Regions from separate parts of the Kocuria sp. CPCC 204721 genome, predicted to be linked through region 2. Evidence: riboswitches for the same ligand, from Rfam matches in the RefSeq annotation. Region 2 holds a riboswitch; each other region holds the start of a gene.

Region 1 (2,196 bases), on a different contig from region 2:
GAGGAGACGAACCGGCCGGAGCCAATCCGCCATACAACCGACAGCAAACTGCGGATCTGGCCGGATGAAGCACTTACTCCTTGAAGATTCCGTGAAGAAATCCCGAGAGCGAGGCGCGCGCCACGCCACGCATCCATTTCCTTTTGTGAAAGATGCATAGGAACCATGAAGATCTCATGAAGAAATCTCTCTCGCGCCGCCGGAAGAGAACGACTTCCTGAAAATAGCCTGGATGATTTCCTATCCTTTTCTTACCAATCCCTGTGAGGCGGCAGGGGCTGGCAGCTGCGCTCTTGCACCCCTCTGACGGAGCCGCAGGTACAGGAGGGCCTGGGCGCACACCGCGTAAATCCGCTAGTCGCCGTCAGATATGCACCTCTTCGGCAGCAATGTGCTGGGGCGCGAGTAGAAGGCGGCCGCCGCCTCGGCGGTCACTCCCGAGCGTCTCTCCGTCCCGCTCGGCGGTGAAACAAGGGGGGAGGAGCGGCCGTAACCGTAACGTGACTTTTCCGTTATCTGTTCGCTACTGTCCTCTGCGTGCCGATCGCCGATCCGGTTGGCATCCCCGGGTACATCGCCGAATTCTGCCGGTGCCCGGGGTCCGCTGAAAAGACATCGCTTGGCAGAAGCGGGGGAACCATACACGGTCCCGCCCTTGGGGCCTGGGGGTTAAGCCGGCCGGACGCGCGCGTCCGCCCGGCCGGGTGTCTCCCACCCGCATCCGACAGCTCACCTCGCAGGCAAAGGGAGGAATCCACTCATGCCCATGTTCCAGCGCCGTACTGCTCGCCACCGCGCCCAGACCCCGTCCCGCCTCGTTCGCCGCACCACTCTCGCAGCCGCCGCTGGTGCGACGGTGCTTGGCTCGGTGGCACCCGCCCAGGCCTACGCCGAGCTACCGACCCCCTCGAACACCGCCTCCTCCACCCCCGCCCCCGTGGTGGCGACCCTGGCCTCGTCCCCCGCCGCGGCCCCGATCGTCCCGGCAGCCACCCCGGCCCCTGGGGCGCAGGCGGCCTCGACGCCGCAGATGGCCTCGGCCTCGGATGTTTCCGTCCAGTCCACCGACACTACTGCTGTCTCCACTTCCGGGAGCGGGCTCGTGGGCACCGCCATGCAGGGTGTGGGCGGTGGTTACGTCTGGGGTGGTACCGCCTTCGGCGCCTGGGACTGCTCCGGGTTCACCCAGTGGGTCTACGCCCAGAACGGCATCGAGATCCCCCGCACCAGCCAGGCCCAGTGGGCGGCTGGTACCCCGACCGCCAACCCCCAGCCCGGTGACCTTGTCGTCCAGAACGGTGGCGGCCACATCGGGGTCTACCTGGGCGGCGGCAAGATGATCTCCGCGCTGAATCCGACCCAGGGCACCTTCGTCCACGACGTCAACGCCATGCCCGTGGTCGGCTACGTCACCTTCCGCTGACCCACACCACTGGATGCCTTGGGCATCCACCCAGGGGCTCCCGGAGAAGCCGCCCCCGTGCTGTGGGGGCCCTGTCAACGACAGGGCCCCCACAGCACGGGATCTCATCCCGCAGTCCAGGCCTGGTTGCCAACGCAGGTCACCGCGTAGCTGGCTTCTGGGCAACAAAGCGTAGAATCCGCCCACCGAAGGACAACCGGAGGGCGAGGAGCTCCAGGCCGACCTGGTCGAGAACTGGTTTGAAGGCTCCGGGGTCGATGAGTCGGTGGGGAGAGCGATCGGCCCGGTGCACCAAGGAGGCCATCCGTGAGGCAAGCAGGTCGTATCCCACCAATGCCCCGCCCGGCCGCAAAACCCGGGACCCCTCGACCACCGCGTGTTCCCACTCGATGACGTGGTGGAGCATCAGGAAGCTCACAACCGTGTCAAATGACTCGTCCTCGAAGGGCAGGCGGGTGGCGTCGGCCTGACAGGCCTCAGCATGGGGGAATCTGACAAGGCATTGCTGCGCAACCTCAACCATCACCGGGTCGGCGTTGGTCGTAGTGAGCCGCACCCAAGGGTTGGCTTGGACGATCGCTTCGGCCATCGCCCCGCTGCCCCCGCCGATTTCCAGCACGTTCTCGGTGACGGGGAAGCCTTGGGTCGCCCAGGGGACCATTCGCCGGGCCAAAAGACTCCATGGCGCACTGCGGCAGCACGAAGCTTCTAGAGCGGACATCCTCGGCATGGACTCCCCCTCCCGGTGCATCCGGATCGTGTGCGCCGAGCCT
Region 2 (2,196 bases):
CCCGTGACCACGATCGAGGCAGCGGTGACGGCACCGCCCGGCGTCCCCAATCGGCCCCGGAATACTGATCGACCCAGCCACGTGGCAGCCGGCAGCCCAGTGGCTCCGCCGCTGACGAATCTGGCCTCACCAACGACAGCGAAGAACCTGGTTATTCGCTCCCCTCACCCGGGCCATTGATCCACCGGTCCGATACATGGACCCGGAGGAATTTGAAGATCTCGTGAAGAAAGCAGCTCTTCTCACCTGGTCGACACCCTGGGATATGAAGATTTCATGAAGGAAACAGCTCACTCCCCCAGGAAATGCTGGGCGGTTTCGTAAAAAATCCGAGAACACCCTTGAGGGACGCTGAAGCTCCCCCGGGGGGTTCACCTCCCCCCGCACCGCGCGCAGGCCGAAGGATTCCACGGGTAGTGAGGGCAGCGGATCCGAGCTCCCACCGCACTCATCGGCGCGATACCGCAGGTCAGAGCCTCCCCGGGTCGGTCCCGATGAGTGGTGGCACGGGGAGGAAAGACAGCTAGCGGCGCCACCCCGCCGGAACGAATGTGCCCCAGGCGTGGTGGGCTACCGGCCGGTTTGCCGACGACCGCGCGAGGCCGGCGCAAGCCTTTTCCCGGCACCACAGGGAATGTGACCTTTTCGTTATCTAGGCGCTAGTGTCCTCTGCGTGCCGTTGGCTGATCTCATCGGCTTCCCCGGGTGCTTCGCCGAATTCTGCCGGCAGCCGGGGACCCCATCACAGAAATGACTTGGCAGAAGCGGGGGAACCATACCCGGTCCGCACCCGGACCTTGGGGTGAAGCCGCCGGAGCTGCAGGCTCGGCGGCCGGGTGCCTCCCACCCGAACCCGACAGCTCACCTCGTAGGCAAAAGGAGGACCCCTATTCATGGCTTTCTTCACGCGTAGCTCTGCCCGCCACCGCGCCCAGACCCCCTCGCACCTGGTGCGCACCACGACCCTGGCCGCCGCTGTCGGCGCGGCGGTGATCGGCTCCGTCGCCCCCGCTCAGGCCTATGCCGAAGCCCCCGCCACGTCCGGCACCGCATACTCGACCCCCGCGACCTCCCCGGCCCCGGCCGCTTCCCAGGCCCCCGTCACCGTGCAGGCGGCGAGCCTGCCGGCCGCTGGGGCGGCCACCTCGAGTCTGTCCCCCCAGTCCTCGGACATTTCCGAGATCTCCGCCACCTCCGCTGCGGCCGGCGGCCTTGTCGGCACCGCGATGCAGGGCGTCGGTACCGGCTACGTCTGGGGCGGCACGGACTTCGGCGCCTGGGACTGCTCCGGTTTCACCCAGTGGGTCTACGCCCAGCAGGGCATCGACCTCCCCCGCACCAGCCAGCAGCAGTGGGCGGCCGGCACCCCGACCACCGACCCGCAGCCCGGCGACCTCGTCGTCCAGAACGGCGGGGCCCACATCGGGATCTACCTCGGTGGCGGCAAGATGATCTCCGCGCTGAACCCCACCCAGGGCACCTTCGTGCACAGCGTGAATGCCATGCCGACGGTCGGCTACGTCACTTTTCGCTGAGCCAACACGCCGCCCGCCACGAATGCCGCTCGTGGCGGGCGGCGAGTGTGCCCCCCACCTGATCAGCATCCAGGATCGGTCGGTCAGAACCTGAGATGCCTGCATCAGGCCACCGCCGGGGAACACCCCGATTCGGCCCCCTGATGGGCCCGCTCTTGAAGGTTCAGTGAAGATCTACCGCCCAGCCCTCCCAGCCCGGAGAAAGCAACCACGGCGGGGCTACCGTGGACGGATCGGCCCGCCTCGACCCGAGGCTGAGCAGAGCAAACACCACGATGTGCAGGCCCAGCACGGGCTGCTGCGAAGGAGAGGTTCGTCATGACGTCGACGATCAAGCACCTGGCCGCCGGGACGGCCCTGGCGCTGGCCCTCAGCGGTGCCGGGGCGACCGCGGCGGTCGCGTCCCCGACGCACCAGCCCTCCTCCGCCTCCGCACAGACGGGCGCTGAGCGGCACATGAACCACGACCGCCATTTCGCCGTGATGATGGTCCCCCACCACCAGGGTGCCACCGACATGGCCGAGCTGGCCCTGCAGAAGTCCGAGCGTCCCGAGATCCGTGACCTGGCGGAGAAGATCATCGAGGCCCAGACCGAGGAGATCCAGCAGCTGGAAGCAGCGGCCCAGCGGCTGGCCGCCGAGAACACCCCGGGACACCACC
Region 3 (2,196 bases), on a different contig from region 2:
CCACGAGGAGGCCTGCCGCTGGGAACACGTGATGAGTGAGCGCGTGGAACAGCGGCTCGTGAACCTCCTGGGGGATCCCGAGAACTCCCCGTACGGCACGCCCATCCCGGGGCGGGGCGAGCACAACGGCACCGGTGCCGCGGCCGAGGTCTTCGACGGCCTCACCCTGCTCGAGGTCGCCGGAGCCCAGGACTCCACGGAGTACGTAGTCCGGCTGCTGCCGGAAGTGGTGCAGGCGGATCAGGAACTCATCGAGATGCTCAGCTCCGCGGGCATCCTCACGGGCTCCAGGGTCACGGCCGAGATCAACCCCGGGAACGAGAATCGGGTCGTGGTGACCCGGGTCGATTCGGGAGTGTCCCTGGACCTGGACTCCGCCACCGCGCGCGCCATTCGGGTGGCCGCCGCCGAGGCCTGATCGCCGCTGCGTCTCTTCGCGGTTGCTTCCAGTGACGTCGGAACGCGACGCGCCGTGATCTTCGAGAAGTTGACCGTGACCTTTCGACTGTGGGGACAATCACGGGTGATCGGTGCGGTTTCGACCTTCGCTCACTGGGTGAGCCCTGTATCACCGCAGGTCAGGAGCCTTTTTCGTGGTGTGGGCTTTCGAGCGGGCGGGCGTGTTGAGGCGGCCGATTGATATCGACGGTCGTGGTAATCCACGGTGATTCATAACGACCGATGCCCGATGCGTGACCGGCTGTAATCAAAACGTGACATTTTCGTTATCCATCCTGTACAGTCATGCCCGTGCCGATCACTGGTCGGATCGCCACTCCCGAGCGTTCGCCGAGTTCTGCCATGCGCTCCGGGACCCGTACACAGAACATCCGCATGGCAGAAGCGGGGGAACCACTTCCGGACTCGTTGCATCAGACGGGTCCTTGGGGTCAAGCCAGCACGGCACCTAGGTGCGTGCGGCCGGATGTCTCCCATCCGAACCCGACAGCTCACCTCGTAGGCGCAGGGAGGAACACATATGTCTTTCATGAAGCAGAACTCTGCCCGGCACCGCGCCGAGACGAAGTCGCACCTCGTGCGTAACACCACTATCGGTACGGTCGTCGCTGGTGCCGCCGTGGTCGGCCTCGCGGCCCCCGCGCAGGCCTCGAGCGGTCTCGTCGATCTGGGCTCCACGGCTTCCTATGGCTACCAGGCGTCCACCTCCTCGGTGCAGGCCTACAACGCGTCGTACACCATGCAGACCACCAACACCGTGGGCTCCGCCGCCAGCGTGAGCACCCAGTCGAACCACTCCACGGGTGGTCTGGTGGGCACCGCCTACCAGGGCATCGGCGGCGCGTACGTCTGGGGCGGCGTTGGCTTCAAGGCCTGGGACTGCTCCGGCTTCACCCAGTGGGTCTACGCCCAGAACGGCATCAACCTGCCCCGCACCACCTGGGCCCAGTTCGCCGCTGGCACCCCCACCTCCAACCCGCAGCCCGGCGATCTGGTCTCCCAGAACGGCGGCTCCCACGTGGGGATCTACATCGGCAACGGCCAGATGATCTCCGCTCTCAATCCCTCGCAGGGCACTCAGGTTCACTCCGTGAATGCCATGCAGCTGGATGGTTACTACACCTTCCGGTGACCCGGTGACACCGCGCCCGAGCATGATGCGCGGTCCACACCGAGCCACATTGCGGCCGGGTGTGCTGGCCGGGTCCCCGGACCTCGGTCGGCACACCGCGCCGGAACCACCTGAAAACCGAACGTAATCTCCCGCCCAAATCCGTGCACCGCTGCTGCGTCCTGACGGATGTGCCGGTCACCGCACACCTCCGTGCCCTGGGTGGACACGAACGTGTTAGGAAACCACACGAATGTCGAACGAAACCGCTCCTCACGCCGCCAAGGGCCTCTTCGCGGGCAAGGCCCGTACCGTCGCCGCCGTCGCGGCCTTCTCAGGTCTGGCCCTCGCGACCACCGTGTCCGTGCAGGCCACGCAGAATGCCTCCGAGCAGGCCCCCGCCGCCGCTGTGTCCGAGGCCCCCGCCTCCGACAACACCGTCTCCGCGGAACCTGCCGCCAAGGCCGACAAGGCCCAGGAGAACGCTGCCAAGGAGCAGAAGGCCGCGAAGACCGAGAAGGCGCAGCCCGCCGCTCAGGCTCCCGCTCAGCCCTCCGTGGTCCAGGCCGCTCCCGTGGCCGACGTGACCCCGCTGCAGGCTCCCGCCGTTCCGGCTGCAGCCCCCT
Region 4 (2,196 bases), on a different contig from region 2:
AGATCCTCATCCAATAACCGTACAGCAGAATCTGTATCAAAGGAGATGAGGGGCTTCCCTTGATGATCGGGCAATGTCCAGCTCGTATTCATACGGTGAGGGCGGACGGGGGTGCCGTCCGCCACTGCGGCATCCCCGTCCCCCGAGCCATCGCTGCACCCTAAGGGCTCTCGCTCCAATGCCGAGGCGGAGCAGGATAAGCACTGCCCGCGTCCAGCGGAAGACAGGGCAAGGCCATGAGCACTCTCCGATCCTCTCCGCAGGACTGCTCCCCGTGTGCCGATTCGCTGGCGTGTGCACATCGACAGGATCGTGGCAATCGTTCGAGTCTGCGGCTACAGCTGCGGAGTGCACCCATGCGGTCCATCCGAGTGCACCCATGCGGTCCATCGACGATGATCCTGGCGGGGCACTCCGCACCTGACGGATGAGCCCACCGGCCGGCCTTCACCACATCGGCGAGACTCACCGGTAGGTGTAGTACCCGTCGACGGGCATGGCGTTGACGGAGTGGACGAAGGTGCCCTGGGTCGGGTTCAGCGCCGAGACCATCTTGCCGCCACCGATGTAGATGCCGATGTGGTTGCCGCCGTTCTGGGACACCAGGTCACCAGGCTGCGGGTTGGACGTCGGGGTGGCGGCGGCGATCTGCTGGAAGCTGGTGCGGGGGATGTCGATGCCGTTCTGGGCGTAGACCCAGCCGGTGAATCCGGAGCAGTCCCAGGCCCCGAAGGAGGTCCCGCCCCAGACGTAGCCGGTGCCCACGCCCTGCATGGCCGTGCCCACGATGCCGCCGGCGGCCGGGGCGATCTCGGTGATGGCGGTGGACTGCGGGCTCACGCTCGAGGTGGCGGCGCTCTGCTGCGGGGCCGGGGCTTGGTCGACGGGGGCGGCGGGCTGCGCGGCGACCGGGGCCGGGGTGGTGTAGGAGGCCAGATCGGCCATCGCCGAGGCCGGAGCCGCATAGGAGGACCCGGAGGCGGCGGGGATCTCGGCGTAGGCCTGGGCCGGAGCGATGGAGCCCACCAGCGCTGCGCCGGCGGCGGCGACGACGGTGGTGGTACGCACGGCGCGCGAGGAGGTCTGGGCGCGGTGACGGGCAGTGTGCTGCTTGAAAAGCGACATGGTGGAGTTCCTCCCTTTGCCTACGAGGTGAGCTGTCGGATGCGGGTGGGAGACACCCGGCCGCAGAACGCACGCGCTCTGAGACTTAACCCCAAGGCCCCGGTACACCGGGACCGGTAATGGTTCCCCCGCTTCTGCCAAGCGATTTCTCTTCAGGAACCCCGAGCACCGGCAGAACTCGGCGATGTGCCACGAGGGCGCCGACAGGATCAGTGGTCGGCACGCACTGAAGAGTACAAGGAGATTACGAAACAATCACAATCCGATTCGGGAATGTATAGAGATCGTAAAGAAGTGGTCAAGGCTTGATGAAGACCTGAATTGTTGTCGGCTTTTTCCTGTTAATTTCCCGAGAAAGGCGGGGCGCTCTGCGCTTTGAGTGAGGTGGCTTGTTGGTGCGTGGACGCTGCGCGGGGAGTCGTCGCCCACACAGCGGTGGGGACAGGAGCCACTTCAAAAGGCGCGGCGGGTGGATCGAGAGCGAAGCCCGCGGCCATCCTGGGATATTTCGCGCTGCATCAAGCCCCGGAAATTTGGGCTCTGTCCATGCTCGCACTGACTGGCGGAACGTTAGCCAGCGTTGTGGTCGAGGAGATGCCCGACCAAGCCCACGAAGGCGACACCAGCGTGCCGGGACCGATCCTGCTCACCGGCGGAGTTGCGCTGTTCGCCGCGATCTCCGTCTACCTCGGTTCCTGAGAAGCCGTGCGCCCCGGCGTCCTCGTCTCGGGGCGCCGACGCGTGCCGACCGTGCTCAGTGGGCGCAGTTGGGACCGCATCCACCGCAGTGTGCACCGTCCTCGGCGGTGAGGACCGCAACGGGAGTGCAGCAGGCGTCTCCGCGCCAGGCCTCCAGCCCCTCCTTGACCGCCACGGCGGCGATCACCAGCGCAGCCAGCGGGTCGGCCCAGGACCAGCCCAGGGTGCTGTTGAGCACCAGGCCTACCAGCAGCACGGCGGAGAGGTAGGTGCACAGCAGGGTCTGCTTGGAATCGGCCACCGCAGAAGCAGAGCCCAGCTCCCGGCCGGTGCGGCGTTCGAACCAGGACAGGAACGGCATGATGAGCAGGC

Evidence for each region. Region 2 has a riboswitch for cyclic di-AMP ahead of RF637_RS12955 (C40 family peptidase). Riboswitches for the same ligand answer to the same signal wherever they lie in the genome.
Region 1: it holds a riboswitch for cyclic di-AMP, as region 2 does, so the genes downstream of both, RF637_RS05210 (C40 family peptidase) here and RF637_RS12955 (C40 family peptidase) in region 2, are expected to answer to the same signal.
Region 3: it holds a riboswitch for cyclic di-AMP, as region 2 does, so the genes downstream of both, RF637_RS06605 (C40 family peptidase) here and RF637_RS12955 (C40 family peptidase) in region 2, are expected to answer to the same signal.
Region 4: it holds a riboswitch for cyclic di-AMP, as region 2 does, so the genes downstream of both, RF637_RS13395 (C40 family peptidase) here and RF637_RS12955 (C40 family peptidase) in region 2, are expected to answer to the same signal.

What each region holds. Positions count from the first base shown of each region.
Region 1 is NZ_JAVKPO010000003.1:258,134-260,329, reverse strand. Features, by position in the region: cyclic di-AMP (ydaO/yuaA leader) riboswitch at 566-755, shown strand; gene RF637_RS05210 (C40 family peptidase) at 761-1,423, shown strand; gene RF637_RS05205 (class I SAM-dependent methyltransferase) at 1,563-2,084, opposite strand.
Region 2 is NZ_JAVKPO010000021.1:16,301-18,496, forward strand. Features, by position in the region: cyclic di-AMP (ydaO/yuaA leader) riboswitch at 702-887, shown strand; gene RF637_RS12955 (C40 family peptidase) at 894-1,535, shown strand; gene RF637_RS12960 (DUF305 domain-containing protein) at 1,854-2,196, shown strand, end outside.
Region 3 is NZ_JAVKPO010000005.1:45,782-47,977, forward strand. Features, by position in the region: gene RF637_RS06600 (metal-dependent transcriptional regulator) at 1-418, shown strand, start outside; cyclic di-AMP (ydaO/yuaA leader) riboswitch at 778-976, shown strand; gene RF637_RS06605 (C40 family peptidase) at 980-1,591, shown strand; gene RF637_RS06610 (NlpC/P60 family protein) at 1,824-2,196, shown strand, end outside.
Region 4 is NZ_JAVKPO010000026.1:6,434-8,629, reverse strand. Features, by position in the region: gene RF637_RS13400 (helix-turn-helix transcriptional regulator) at 1-10, opposite strand, end outside; gene RF637_RS13395 (C40 family peptidase) at 466-1,125, opposite strand; cyclic di-AMP (ydaO/yuaA leader) riboswitch at 1,131-1,319, opposite strand; gene RF637_RS13390 (hypothetical protein) at 1,672-1,824, shown strand; gene RF637_RS13385 (cation transporter) at 1,880-2,196, opposite strand, start outside.